2 linked regions of the Candidatus Microthrix parvicella Bio17-1 genome follow. The protein of the gene in region 1 interacts with the protein of each later gene in a pairwise test. Links are inferred from orthologs where the notes say so. Each region holds a gene or a part of one and is shown on either strand. Other genes may lie near its edges.

Evidence for each region.
Region 2: the proteins of ung (region 1) and MPARV_RS0108290 interact in binary tests that used the Escherichia coli proteins (3 or more experiments, as listed by UniProt). The link is inferred for Candidatus Microthrix parvicella Bio17-1 from one-to-one orthologs.

The regions. Positions count from the first base shown.
Region 1 is NZ_AMPG01000001.1:555,646-563,643, reverse strand. The notes cover bases 2,824-5,758. They hold ung (uracil-DNA glycosylase), read right to left. Parts: upstream 4,655-5,758; coding sequence 3,992-4,654; downstream 2,824-3,991. Other genes in these bases: MPARV_RS0102735 (ABC transporter ATP-binding protein), read left to right, coding at 5,249-5,758; MPARV_RS22080 (SRPBCC family protein), read left to right, coding at 4,710-5,189; MPARV_RS0102750 (MATE family efflux transporter), read right to left, coding at 2,824-3,921. Outside these bases: MPARV_RS0102765 (GNAT family N-acetyltransferase), read right to left, coding at 1-1,266; MPARV_RS0102760 (hypothetical protein), read left to right, coding at 1,339-1,791; MPARV_RS24490 (hypothetical protein), read right to left, coding at 1,824-2,498; more of MPARV_RS0102750, read right to left, coding at 2,602-2,823; more of MPARV_RS0102735, read left to right, coding at 5,759-6,010; MPARV_RS0102730 (hypothetical protein), read left to right, coding at 6,007-7,674; MPARV_RS0102725 (nucleotidyl transferase family protein), read right to left, coding at 7,715-7,998. UniProt on the Escherichia coli protein: Excises uracil residues from the DNA which can arise as a result of misincorporation of dUMP residues by DNA polymerase or due to deamination of cytosine.
Region 2 is NZ_AMPG01000002.1:25,900-31,428, reverse strand. What follows is about bases 2,533-5,529. They hold MPARV_RS0108290 (class I SAM-dependent DNA methyltransferase), read left to right. Parts: upstream 2,533-3,258; coding sequence 3,259-4,800; downstream 4,801-5,529. Other genes in these bases: MPARV_RS0108285 (GIY-YIG nuclease family protein), read left to right, coding at 4,818-5,529; MPARV_RS0108295 (DUF5131 family protein), read left to right, coding at 2,547-3,296. Outside these bases: MPARV_RS0108310 (type I restriction endonuclease subunit R), read left to right, coding at 1-121; MPARV_RS0108305 (restriction endonuclease subunit S), read left to right, coding at 118-1,473; three-Cys-motif partner protein TcmP, read left to right, coding at 1,611-2,531. UniProt on the Escherichia coli protein: The subtype gamma methyltransferase (M) subunit of a type I restriction enzyme. The M and S subunits together form a methyltransferase (MTase) that methylates A-2 on the top and A-3 on the bottom strand of the sequence 5'-AACN(6)GTGC-3'.

The sequences.
Region 1 (7,998 bases):
GTAGTCCTGGCTGTTTGCCGGCGGATGTGAAGCGAACGCAGCGTCGGCGGCTCTGGCCACGGCTGGGTTGGAGACACTGGCCCTGCCGGCGGCGACCAAGGTGCTCCAGGGCGTAGTCCCCAAAACCGCCATGCCCAGCGTGGTCCGATCGCAGACCAGGTCGGGCTGTGGATCCTGGGACCTCGACGGTGGGGTCTCATCGAGCACCTCCACCTCGGCCTGCTCGCCGGGCCGAGCGGTGAGTCGCAGCGCGATGGTGGGAGCAGACCAACCGGAGGCGTGATCGTCCACCCGAAGCGTCAGATCGAGCGGTGCCCCGTAGGTTCTGGCCGCCAGCAGTGCCGACACATCCAGGGGACACAGCCACAGTTGGTCTCGCACCCCGGTGACGTGACACCTCCGAGGGTCGGTCGTCGCCGCCGGGATGGGGGAATCGGCGGGTGCGGTGTCCCAGCGCACCGATGTGGCCAGATCGATGTCGGCACAATGCCGAAACAGCGCCAGCTCAACCGCCGGGTCGATCGTGTGCAGTTCCCTGATGACGATGGTGCGTTCGCCCCAGAGGCCTTCGGTGCGCCACAGTGCATAGCCGTCGACCTCGCCCTGATCGTCCCGGTGCAGCGAGACGAACTGCGGGCCACCACCTTCGAAGCTGACCTGGTCCCCCAGCACCAGTTGGTCCCACCACTCCTCGGGACGCTCCAGCGTGCCGGGACGATGTCTGGCCGAACGTCGGCGAAACTTCACGATCTCGTCGCGGAACACCGACGCATCGTCCAATTCGATGCGCCCGGGCCTGACGTGGTCGAGCCCGTGACCGTGGACCGGAGCTTCGAGTCGGTGTTGGGACGTGGCCACACCGAAGCCGAACCGCCCGTAGATGGTGCCCTCAGACGCGGTGAGTACCGCTGCTGCCAGGCCTTCGGTGGCCATGGCGCGCAGTTGTGCGCTCATGAGGGAACGAAGTACCCCCTGCCTGCGGTGTGTGGCCCGGGTGGTCACGGCCAGGATTGCCCCCACCGGCATCGTGGCGCCACCGGGCAGCGTGAGATGCCACACGAGGTCGGCCGACGTGCCAACGATGACCCCGGCGTCCTCAACCGCCCAGGCCCGACGCCCCAGGTCCTCGATCTGGTCGACCGACCAATGGTCGTCAGGCTCGACGGAACCAAAGCCGATCGCCGCCGCCCGCTCCCAGCGGCGTTGCTCGTCTGGCGGAATGGTGCTGGGGTGCCACTCGCTCGGTCGACGGTCGTTGTTGCTCACCCGGCTTACCGTACGGCCTGCGGGTCGAGCTCCCCATCGACCTCTTCGGCGAGGTTCCGTACCGTCGATCCCATGTACCTCTCAGGGACACTGACGATTCGCTACTGGCGCCGGTCGGCACCCGGTTCGCATCCGGCGGAGGGCGACTACGCCGAGCGGTTCTGGCTGCCGGTGATCGGCCCTTCGGGGCTTTGGCTGTTGCGCTGGGCCAAGCGCGAGTTGCAACAGCGCGGCGGTGCGTTCGACATCGGGTCGGACGACCTTGCGCTCCGCTTGGGCCTGGGCGCAGGCACAGCGCGGCAGTCACCGCTGCGACGCAGCCTGAAGCGACTCGAGACGTTCGATCTGGCCCGGCGGATCAGTGAGTCGGTGGTGGAGGTGGGCACTGAGTTGCCTTCGCTCAGCCATCGGCAGGTGGAGCGACTTCCTGTTGAGCTGAGGCGAGAGCACCGGGCATGGTGGGTCGAACGTTCCGTCGGGCGATCGCCTGACGACCTTCGATCAACCCAAACCGTCACCAACTGACCAGGTACTTCGGCCCGATCGGGCCCGCGCATTCAGCAACCTTGGGAGATCCGCACCAGGACCACCTTGCCCTCTTTGCTGAACATCAACGACACCTGGTCACTGTCGGGGGTCCCGATGCGGAACAGGTCCTCGACGGTGCCCGACTGCCATTCAGGACTTTCGGTCTGGTCGTTTCCGCCGCACGCAATCCTGCCCGGGTTGGCAAGGCTCAACACTTCGGCCTCCGGGTCGAGCACGTAGGTGCGTTCCTTGGGGTTGTCGTTCACCCAGGGGACGTCGGAGTTCCCCACCACGATCGGCTCCTCGGTGAAGTTGGCGGCGCTCAGCAACTCTCCCCCATCGCCGTAAAGCTGGTATCGATCGAAGGTGATCAGGTCCTGGTTCTCGTTGCTGCTGAGCCCGGTGATGCGGCCGAAGTCGTATCGGACACCGTCCCAATCGAGGGTGCCCGAGGTGGTTGCGGCCGTGGGCGGGGGAGCCGTGGGCGTGGCCGGCGCGACCGAGGCCTGCGGCCTGGTTGCTGGGGCCGCCGTGGTCACCGGCACGGTGACGATGCTCGTCACCACCACTGTGGTCGGCGGGGCGCCTGCGGTGGTGGTCGAGGCGGATGTCTCGTTGCCCACGTCGTTGCCGCAGCCGGCGAGCAGGCCAACGCCACACATCAGGAGAACAACGGCGGCCGAATGTCGCATGCGCTGTGTCACACACTCCATGATGCCCCGCCGAACCGGACCGTGCACCCGGCTTGGGAATCCGGAGTGAAGTATCCGGAGTGAGAATCCGGGGGTCACCGACGCAGTGGCACCGTCAGCTGGTCGTGATCAAATCTGGGTTGACCCATCTGCCCGAGCGGAATCTGCCGCTCATCAGGGCGGTGCGGACGGTCATGGCCGCTGTCAGGGTGGCCCACAACGCCCAAAGGCCTGCGCCGGTGGCGAGGGTGAGCGCGGCGCCGAGGGCGAAGGTGGCGGCGACCCCCAGCATGGCCTTGGCGAGGAACCGCAGGTCGCCCGCACCAACCAGCACGCCGTCGAGGGCGAACGCCGGCCCAGCGACGGGTTGGCCGATCCCCACCCACACCAGCGCACCGGCGGCAGCGGTCACCACGAGAGGATCGCCGCTGAACAGGCCTGCGACCACCGAGTGCCCCAGCAGGGTCGCCAGCCCCAGCGCAATCGACACCGCGATCGACCAGGACAGCACACGCGCTGCCGCTGACTGAGCGAGTGCGTGTCGACGGCCGCCGAGCTCACGAGCCACCAGCGCCTGACCGGCGGTCTCGATGCCGTCGTAGGCGAAGGCGAGAAACGTCCATACCCCGATGCCGATCTGGTACGCAGCGAGTTCCACCGTGCCCATCTGTCCGGCCACGAAAACCGCCATGAGAAAGATCGATCGCAGGGCCACCGTGCGCACGATCAGGGCGGAGCCGACGCGAAGCTGGGTTCCGATTCGCCCCAGGTGCGGCGCCAGGCCCACCTGGTGGCGACGTGCCTCGGCGGCCACCAGCGCGACGTACACCAGTGCGCCGACCCACTGGGCGATCACCGTCGAGAGGGCCGAGGCGCCGATGCCGAAGTCCAACACGATCAGGAGCACCACCTCGATCACCAGGTTGATCAGCGCCGTGCCGAAGCCGACGTACAACGGCGTCCGGGTGTCGTGGTGCCCGCGACGAAAGCCCGCTCCGGCCATCACGATCAACAACGCGGGGAACCCTGCGGTGGAGATGCGCAGGTACGTGACCGCGTCGGCGACCACTGCTGCCTCCGCCCCAAAAAGACGGGCAAGGGTGGGCGCCAGCGGCAACACCACCGCCGCCACCATGACTCCGAGCATGGCGCCAAGCCACGTGGCGGTGACGCCCTCCTCTGCTGCATCCCGGTGCCGCTCGGCGCCCAGGAGTCGTGCCACGGCGGCAGTGGTGGCGAAGGTCAAAAAGATGAACACCGTGTAGGCGGCCAGGATGATCGTGTTGGCCACCGCCAGGCCTGCCAGTGCCTCGGTGCCCAGCGTGCCCACCAGAGCGGTGTCGGTGAGCAGGTAGGCGGGCTCGGCGGCCAGGGTGGCCGCAGCGGGCACGGCCAGCGCGACGATCTCGCCATCCCAACGTCGGTCGGTGCGCATCGTCACAGTGTGCCCAGTGGCCTTCCGGCGAACCATGTGGTGGCGAGCAGTCGAAGGCGGAAGCGGGGCGTCAGGCGAGACACCAATCGATGGGCGTGCGACCGGCCTCAAGCAGCGCGGCGTTGGCCCGGCTGAACGGTTTGGAGCCAAAGAACCCACGATGAGCCGAGAGCGGTGACGGGTGTGGCGCCTTGATGACCGTGTGGCGTTTGGCATCGATCAGCGAGTGTTTCCGCTGGGCCGAGGCACCCCACAGAATGAACACCACGCGTTTGGTTTGAGCCGTTGCGGCAGCGATCACCCGGTCGGTAAAGGTCTCCCACCCATGGCCCTGATGTGATGCGGCGGCTCCCGCTCGCACCGTCAGGGTGGTGTTCAACAACAACACGCCCTGGGTGGCCCACGCCGAAAGGTTGCCGTTGGCGGGCGTGGAGCAGCCCAGATCATCGGCCAGTTCGACGAAGATGTTGCGCAGCGAAGGCGGATGCGCCACCCCGTCGGCCACGGAGAACGCCAGGCCGTGAGCCTGTCCCGGGCCGTGGTAGGGGTCCTGCCCCAGGATCACCACTCGAAGGTTGGCATAGGACGTGAGATGGAGCGCCGCAAACACCTGGTTCTGGGGCGGGTACACCGGCCCGTTCGCCCGCTCGGCGGCGACGAAGGACATCAGGGCGGGCCAATAGGGGGCCTCGAACTGTTCGCGAAGAAGCGGGTTCCAATCGGTGGTTGGCACAGCTCCAGTTTGCCTCGTGGCGCGCGGCCCTTGCGTGAGGCGCGAGGATGGTGCCATGACACGCCGCACCGTGACCGTCCGCCGTTTCATCGCCGCATCTCCAGAGGAGGTGTTCGACCTGGTGGCCGACAATTCGGCATGGGGCCGGTGGGCGATCGGGATCGAATCCGAGCGTGAGGCCGAGGGGGAAGGCCACCCGGACGGCGTGGGCGCCATTCGCAAGGTTGGACGTCCCCCCGTGGAAAGTCGGGAGCAGATCACTGCTTTCGACCCACCGCGGTCGCTCAGCTACAAGTTGCTCACCGGCCTACCGCTGCAGGACTACGAGGCCACGGTCAGCGTCGAGCCGGTGGCCGAGGGCAGCCTGCTGACCTGGGCGGGCTCGTTTGTTCCGATCAACGGCGTGCAGTCGGCGGGCGCCGCCACGGCGCTGCGCGCGGCGCTGGGTGGCTTCTGCATGAGTATCGCTCGTCACGTATCCCGGGACGACGGCGACAACGATCAATCGATCCACGAGAACACGGTGGAGGAGTAGCCAGAACCGTCCTTGGGGTCTGCCGGGGCCAACGGCCCATCGGTCGATACGCTCGCCCGATGGTGTCAGCGCTGTCCACCCGTGACCTGGCTAAAGCCTTTGGGAGCAATGTGGCGGTGGCGGGGCTCAACCTCGAGGTGCCCCGTGCAAGTTGCTTTGGGTTGATCGGCCCCAACGGTTCCGGCAAGACGACCACCATGCGGATGTGTGCCGGGTTGCTCCGGCCGGACCGCGGTGGGGTGCTCGTCGATGGCATCGACGTGTGGGCCGACCCCGTTGAGGCCCGCCGCCGCGTCGGCGTCGTACCCGACCCACTGTTGTTGTTCGAGCGTCTCACCGGCATCGAACAGCTCGTTCACATCGGCCTGCTGCGCAACCTTGGGCGGATCGAAACCGAGACCCGCTCCAGGGGACTACTCGAGGTTTTGGGCTTGACGGAAGCCGCCGACGAGGCCATCGGCGACTACAGCCACGGCATGCGTAAAAAGTTGTCGCTGGCCACGGCGTTACTCCACCGTCCTGCGCTACTCCTCCTGGATGAGCCGTTTGAGGGCGTGGACCCCGTGTCGGCAATGACCGTTCGCCAGGTGCTGGACCGCTACCGGGAGGCGGGCGGCACCGTGGTGGTGTCCAGTCACGTCATGGAGGTCTTGCAAAAGGTCTGCGATCACGTGGCGATCATCCGGCGAGGCGAGGTGCTTGCCGCCGGGGCCGTCGAGGAACTGTCGGGCAACAGCACGCTGGAGGACGCGTTCATCTCGATCGTGGGTGAGGCACCCACGGATGCAGCGCTGCTGGACTGGCTGGACGCGCCGGCGTGACCGAACTGAACCTCATCACGGAAACGCCGGCACCGGCTGTGGCCGTGGTGGCGGCTCATGGGGCCCCTCCGCCGCTGGGAGCCCTCGCCGCAACCCGAAGAATCTTGGCGCTCAAGGTGGCGTTGCTGACGTCGCTGGCACGGAGTTCCGCGATGCACGCCGTTGGTCTGGTGGTGGGAACGGCCGCTGCCGGGCTCTTCGCCGGCACCATGGGGGTGGGCATCGCAGTGGCTGCCCGGCAGACCGATTGGCTGGACCCGGTGCTGGTGGTGGGGGCCACGATCGCACCGATCGTGGCCGTGTTGTTCGGTGCCATGGTGGGTTCGGAGGGCACGATCGACCCCCGCAGGCTGGCGGTGCTACCCCTCTCAAACTCGGCGCTGTCTGGCGGGGTGTTGGCATCGTCGCTGGTAGGACCGGCCGGCTTGGCCGGACTGTTGCTGTGCCTTGGAATCATTGCCGGCTACGCGTCCGTAGGCCTCGGCGCGCCGATCGTGGTGCTTGCGGTCGGAGCGATGCTGGCGCTCGTCGCCGTCTGTGCGCGTCTGACGACCAATGCCCTGGGCATCCTGTCGGGAGGTCGCGGCCGTCGCTTCGCCAACCTGTTGACGGCGTCGGCGGGGCTGTTGCTGGCCGCTGCGGCCCAATCGGTGAGCTACCTGATGACCCGTGAGAGCGACTGGTGGAATGCTGCCTCAGACAAGTTGGTGTGGACACCCACCGGGCAGTTGGCTCGGGCGGTGACCCAGGCGGGGGCCTCGCCCGCTTCGGCGCTTGGGCACCTTGTCCTGGGTTTGGTCGTGTTGCCACCGCTGTTCGTGCTTCATGGCCGTACCTTTCGAAAGTTCCTGGTGGCGACGCCGGGAGCGGGACCCACCTCACGAGCGGCGCGTCGGCGTCGACGGAGGCGGCCTTACCCCCGCTGGATTCCCGAATCGTCGGCCTGGACCGTTGCGGTTCGATCGGTACGGCTCAAGCTACGTTCGCCAAGGCTCGTCACCGGTTACGTGGCCGCGCTGGCGCTTGGTATCGGTGGCTCGTTGGCGGTGGTGCTGTCGGCAGGGGAAACCCGAAGCCCCACCCTGGTCTTGTTGGGCACGGCGGCCCAGTTTTCGGTGATCTTCGACAACCAGAACGCGTTGGGTACCGATGGCCGGGCCTTGGCAGCCGACGTGCTGGCCAACGGCGACCTGCGTCATCTGGTGCGTGGCAAGCGATTGGCAGCCATGTTCTCGGGTGCCCTGCCGGTGGTGGTGGTGCCGCCGATGGTGGCAGCCCTCACCGGAGGGTGGTCGCTGGTGCCGGTTGGCCTGGTTCTCGCCGCCGGGTCGGTGGTGCTTGCCTCCGGGGTGGCCGTGTTCGTCAGCGTCAACGCACCGGTGGCCCAGCCTGAATCGTCCAACCCGTTCGCGTCGGCCGACGCCGGGCAGGGTTGCCTGTCCGGACTGTTCCTGGGCGTCAGCCTGGTGTTGATGGGCCTGGTCACGCTGCCCCCGGCATTGGCCATCGGCTACCTGGGCGCTGGGCGGCCCGTGGTGGTTGTGGCCCTGGTGGCCGGCTCGCTGCTGGTGGACGTGGGGCTGGGCGCCATCGCCGAGCGATCAGCCACCAGGATGTTCACCGGTCGTGTGGACCGGGTGCTGAGCGCGGTCGACCCGCGGTGACGGCCCGCTGCCGGTTGTCATCCGAGGAAACGCCGGCAGCTCAGTGCTCGCCGGTCGGAGCCCGCCACTCGTCCCGGCCGGCGCGCACCGCGGTGGCGGAGACGCCTTCAAAGTTCGGCGAGAGGTGCAGTCGGTGCTCCGGCGGGGCGGACCAACCGAGGCGGGGTGCCACCGCCACATCGGGCAGTGATGCAACGGCGGCGTCGCGGGCACTCACCCTGCCGTCGTAAAATCGCAGCTCGTGTAACTGGTGCCACTTGTCGGCGCCCATCACCACTGCGTCGTAGCCGCGTGCAACGTCGGCGATCAAACGGTGCTCCGTCA
Region 2 (5,529 bases), on another replicon or contig:
GTTGGTCGAATTGCAGGACCCGCCGTTCAGCCAACACGGCGGCCTCTTCAAGGCCAGAGAGCTGTTCGGCCACGACCTCGACGACATCCTCGCCGACCTCACCGAAACCCTCGCCGCATGAGCGACGTACCTCACGGCTGGGTCGTGGCGCCCCTCGACGCCCTGCTGGCTCCGCAGGCAGATGGACGTACCATCCACCAAGGGTGGAGCCCGCAGTGCGAGAAGTCTCCGGCCGGCGATTCAGAGTGGGGAGCGCTCAAGACCACAGCGATACAGCCTGGGCACTTCCTTCCGGAGCACAACAAGCGCCTACCGGTCGACAAGCAGCCGAAGCCAGGTCTTGAGGTGAAGCCCGACGACGTCTTGCTCACTTGTGCCGGGCCTCGGTCCAGGTGCGGCGTCGCCTGCCTCGTAAGCGAAACGCGACCAAAGTTGATGATCTCGGGGAAGATGTACCGATTTCGTTTCGATAATCGGTACCTCGAACCGCAGTTCATGGAGTACTACCTGCTGAGCGGCGAGGCATGGTCAGCCATTGATGAGATGAAGACGGGTGTGAGCGATAGCGGTCTCAATTTGACACAGGGCAGGATACGAACTCTCCCGATCCCTGTCCCGCCGCTCCCCGAACAACAACGGATCGTGGCAGCGATCGAAGAGCACTTCTCCCGCCTCGACGCCGCCGAGGCCTGTTTGGGGAGTGCGGCGAAAAGGGCTGCGCGTCTCCCGGACGCTGCATGCTCAGCGCTGACCAACGACGGGTCCTGGCGGGTCGTTGAGCTGACCGACCTACTGACCTCATTGAGGAATGGTGCTTTCGTCTCTCGACCCTCAGCTGACCCACCTGGCATGCCAATTCTCCGAATTAGTGCGGTGCGACAGCGAAGGCTCGATCAGACGGACGTTCGGTACGCAACACCGGCGCCAGCTGGAGCAGATCGTTACCAGGTGGACCCCGGTGATCTGCTGTTCACTAGGTACAGCGGCAATCCAAAGTACGTGGGTGCATGTGCAGTTGTTCCGCCCGACGCTGCCGGACTGTTGCACCCCGACAAGCTGATCAGGGGTGTCGTGGACGAAGCGCAGGCCGACCCCCGCTGGATCAGTTCCTATGTCTCGGTGGGAGCGGGTAGGGCTTCGATTGAATCGCGCCTCAAGACGACAGCTGGCCAGGTTGGCATCTCCGGCCGTCAACTCAAGTCGGTAGAAATCGCGGTGCCACCTATCGAGGAGCAGATTCGACGGTGCAATGAGATCGATCGTTTTTCGGATCTAGCGGACAGCGTCGGCGCTGCGATTGATGTAGCAGCGAGGCGTTCATCTGGTCTTCGCCGGGCGGTTCTTGCCGCCGCGTTCTCAGGGCAGCTTGTCCCGCAGGACCCTGCTGACGAACCGGCGTCGGTGCTGCTCGAACGGATCGCTGCGGAACGAGCGGCGGCCAAACCACCTCGTCGCAAGCGGGTGACAGCGTGATCATGGCCGAGGGCCCTGTAGCTGTTGGCAGATTTGTGCCATGGCGGCGACACATGAGCACCTCGGCCAGATTGTCACTGGTCCTCCATACCATCGAGTTCCAGCCCGGAATCGGCTGATGGCCCCGAGGAGCGCTGATGAGGGCGTGGAAGTCGCATTCGTACGAGAAGCTCTCGATCCTGACGGACTACCTGGAGGTGTTCGCCAAGGCAAGCAGCAGCGCCGCGAACCGCGTGTACCTCGACGCGTTCGCAGGCGAGACGCTCAACCGGATAGCGGGCACGGATCGCACGTTCCCTGGTTCGGCGGAGACGGCGCTGGAGGTCAAGCCGCCGTTCACCCATGTTCGGCTCTTCGAGTTGGCCCGGAAGCGGGTGGGGGAGCTGTCGGAATTGGTGGCCGACCGACCGAATGCTCGCGTCGTGCATGGAGACTGCAACGTAACGATTCCGGCAGCTTTGACGTCCCTTCCCATGAAGGCCCCAACGTTTGCGTTCCTCGATCCCGACGGGATGGAGTTGGACTGGGCGACGGTCAGGGCGCTGGCGGACCACAAGCGTGCCTATGCCGAAGAATTCGACAAGTCCAAGGTAGAGATGTGGATCTTGTTCTCCACCTCGGGCATGGTCCGAATGCTTGGCAAGAACCGTGAAGCCGTCGGTGAGAATCGGCTGCTCGACAAGGCGGCCCGACTCTACGGCGCGAGCGGGCCGTTGGAGCGCGTGTGGGAGGCCAAACTCGCAGGCGAGATCACCGGAGGCGAGGCTCAGAAGGCCTACCTCTTTCTCTACATGGACCGTTTGGCCGACCTCGGCTACCAGCATTTACTCGTGCGCCCTATCCACGGTTCGCGAGGCGAGCTGTACGCCATGGTGTTCGCATCGGACCACCCGGCCGGAGCCAACATCATGCAGTGGGCACAGGAACGGGACCGCGTGCGCCCACGAGCCGACACGCTTTTCGATGTTCCCGAACCGCGGCCAGCCTATGAAGATCTGCACACTGGGTGGCGGAACGAGTTTCCAATCGAACTGCCAACTTGGACCGAGTTGGCATGACGCGGGGAAGGGCTGATGGCTGAATCAACTATCGAATGGACTGATGCAACATGGAACCCGACGACCGGGTGCGACCAAACCTCACCGGGTTGCGACAACTGCTATGCGCTCACCATGGCGGCGCGCCTCAAAGCAATGGGGCAGGAGAAGTACCAAGCTGATGGCGACCCTCGCACCAGCGGGCCCGGGTTCGCTCTGACCGTCCATCCCTACACGCTGTCGATCCCTCGCCGATGGTCCAAACCGAGAATGATCTTTGTGAACTCGATGAGCGACCTCTTCCACCACGACGTGCCTGTCGAGTTCATCCGAGACGTCTTCGCAGTCATGGCGGATACGCCTCGCCACACGTACCAGCTCCTGACCAAGCGGTCGAAGCGTCTGAGTCGTCTTGCCGAGGTCCTCGACTGGCCGCCAAACCTGTGGGTCGGCGTGTCTGTCGAGACCCAGACCTACGGATTTCGAGTCGACCACCTTCGGACCGTGCCGTCCTCGGTGCGCTTCCTGTCGATCGAACCGCTGCTCGGTCCTGTATCCGTAGATCTCGACGGCATCGATTGGGTGATCGTGGGTGGCGAGAGCGGTCCTTCGTGTCGGCCCGTCGACCCAGTGCACGTTCGGCACATCCGAGATGCCTGCGTAGAGAGCGGTACGCCGTTCTTCTTCAAGCAGTGGGGTGGGCGGACGCCCAAGACGCATGGCCGTTTGCTTGATGGGCGCACGTGGGATGAGTACCCGGCCGCCACCGTCGGTGCTGGCGTATGACGACGAAGTGGGAGACGACGTGACCGACTCGAAGGCACTGGTCGACAAGCTGTGGAACTACTGCAACGTCCTGCGCGACGACGGCTTGTCCTACGGCGACTACGTCGAGCAGCTCACCTACCTGCTTTTCCTCAAGATGTCCGAGGAGCAGCGCGAGCTCGGGCTGCCCGACATCGTCCCGGACGGGTTGGACTGGCCGTCACTGCTGAAGCTCTCCGGCGAAAAACTGGAAGCGCACTACATCAACATCCTCAGCCAGCTCGGTACCACCGACGACATGCTCGGAGTCGTCTTCCGCAAAGCGCAGAATCGCATCCAAGACCCGGCCAAGCTTCAGCGGCTGATTCACGACCTGATCAACGGCGAGACATGGATGGGCCTGGACGTCGACGTGAAGGGCGACGCCTACGAAGGCCTGCTGGAGCGGAACGCAGCCGACACCAAGTCGGGCGCAGGCCAGTACTTCACGCCGAGGCCACTGATCTCGGCGATGGTCGACGTGATGCAGCCGACGCCGGACATGCGTATTTGCGATCCGGCGTGTGGGACCGGGGGATTCTTCCTGGCTGCCTACGACTACATCGTCAAGCACAACCCGCACCTGGACCGCGCCCAGAAGCAGCACCTGCGATCCGGGGCCTTCACGGGGTGGGAGATCGTCGAGAACACCGCCCGTTTGTGCGCCATGAACATGTTGCTGCACGGCATCGAGACACCGGAGAGCGATAGTCCGGTCCACCTCGATGACGCGTTGCGGGCGGACCCGGGTCAGCGGTTCGACCTGGTGCTCGCCAACCCGCCGTTTGGAAAGAAGTCGTCGGTGACCATCGTCAACGCCGAAGGCAAGATCGACAAGCAGGACATGACGGTGGTGCGCGAGGACTTCTGGGCCTCGACATCGAACAAGCAGCTCAACTTTGTGCAGCACATGCGCACGCTGTTGAAGATCGGCGGCAATTGCGCCGTCGTGGTGCCGGACAACGTGTTGTTCGAGGGCGGCGCCGGGGAGACGGTGCGCCGCAAGCTGCTGCACGAGTGCAACGTGCACACCCTGCTGCGCCTGCCCACCGGCATCTTCTACGCCCAAGGGGTGAAGGCCAATGTGTTGTTCTTCGAGCGGAAGCCAGGCTCGGAGACCCCGTGGACCAAAGATCTCTGGATTTACGACCTGCGCACGAACCAGCACTTCACTCTGAAGCAGAACCCGCTTGCGAGGGCCGACCTCGACGACTTCGTTGAGAGCTACCGGCCCGGCGAACTCGGTAAGCGGGAGGAGAGCGACCGGTTCAAGCGCTTCTCCTACGACGACTTGGTGGCCCGGGACAAGGCCAGCCTGGACATTTTCTGGCTACGTGACGAGAGCCTTGAGGACACCGACAACCTCCCGCCGCCGGGCATTATCGCCGCCGAGATCGTGGAGGATCTCCAGTCGGCGCTGGAGGAGTTCAGGGCGCTGGCCGAGAGCCTCGAAGGAATCGGAATCAACATCGAGGACACCGAATGAAGGTGGGAAGTGTGCCTATGACACCCAAGCCCCTTGGCACGTCGATCCGGATCTTCCTGGCCGACGGAGGCGCAGACGGCGTCTGGGTCGTAGAGAAGAGCAACTGGACTGGCAAGGCCTTAATGGCGCCTCGCACCCGGTTTGGTGACCTACGAGCCCGGTCTGACCTCGATGGGCCGGGGGTCTACTTGCTGATCGGCCCGACAGAGTCAGGACTGCTGGCCAATCGGGTGTATATCGGCGAAACGGACGATCTTCCCGGCCGACTCGATAGCCACAACAAGAACAAGGAGTTCTGGAATCGGGCAATCGTCTTCACCAGCAAGGACGCCAACCTCAACAAAGCCCACATTAGATATCTAGAAGCAAGGCTGATCGGTCTGGCGACTGTGGCCAAACGCGCCGAGTTGGACAACGGGAACCTCGGTTCGTCGCCGCCATTGTCCGAGCCTGACACTGCGGAAGCGGAGGCGTTCCTTGCGGAGATGCTCCTGATCTACCCGGTCCTTGGGGTGCAGGTGTTCCAGAAGGCCGAGGAGCAACCCTCCAGTTCCGAGCGCCTCAAGCTGGTTGGGAGGGACACGAAGGCCGAGGGCACGGAGACCGCTGACGGGTTTGTCGTTCACGCAGGTTCGCTTGCACGCCCCATCGAGGTTCCCTCCATCCACGCATATGGGACACAACTCCGAGCTGCGCTTCGGGATAAAGGGCTGCTGGTCGAAGACGGAA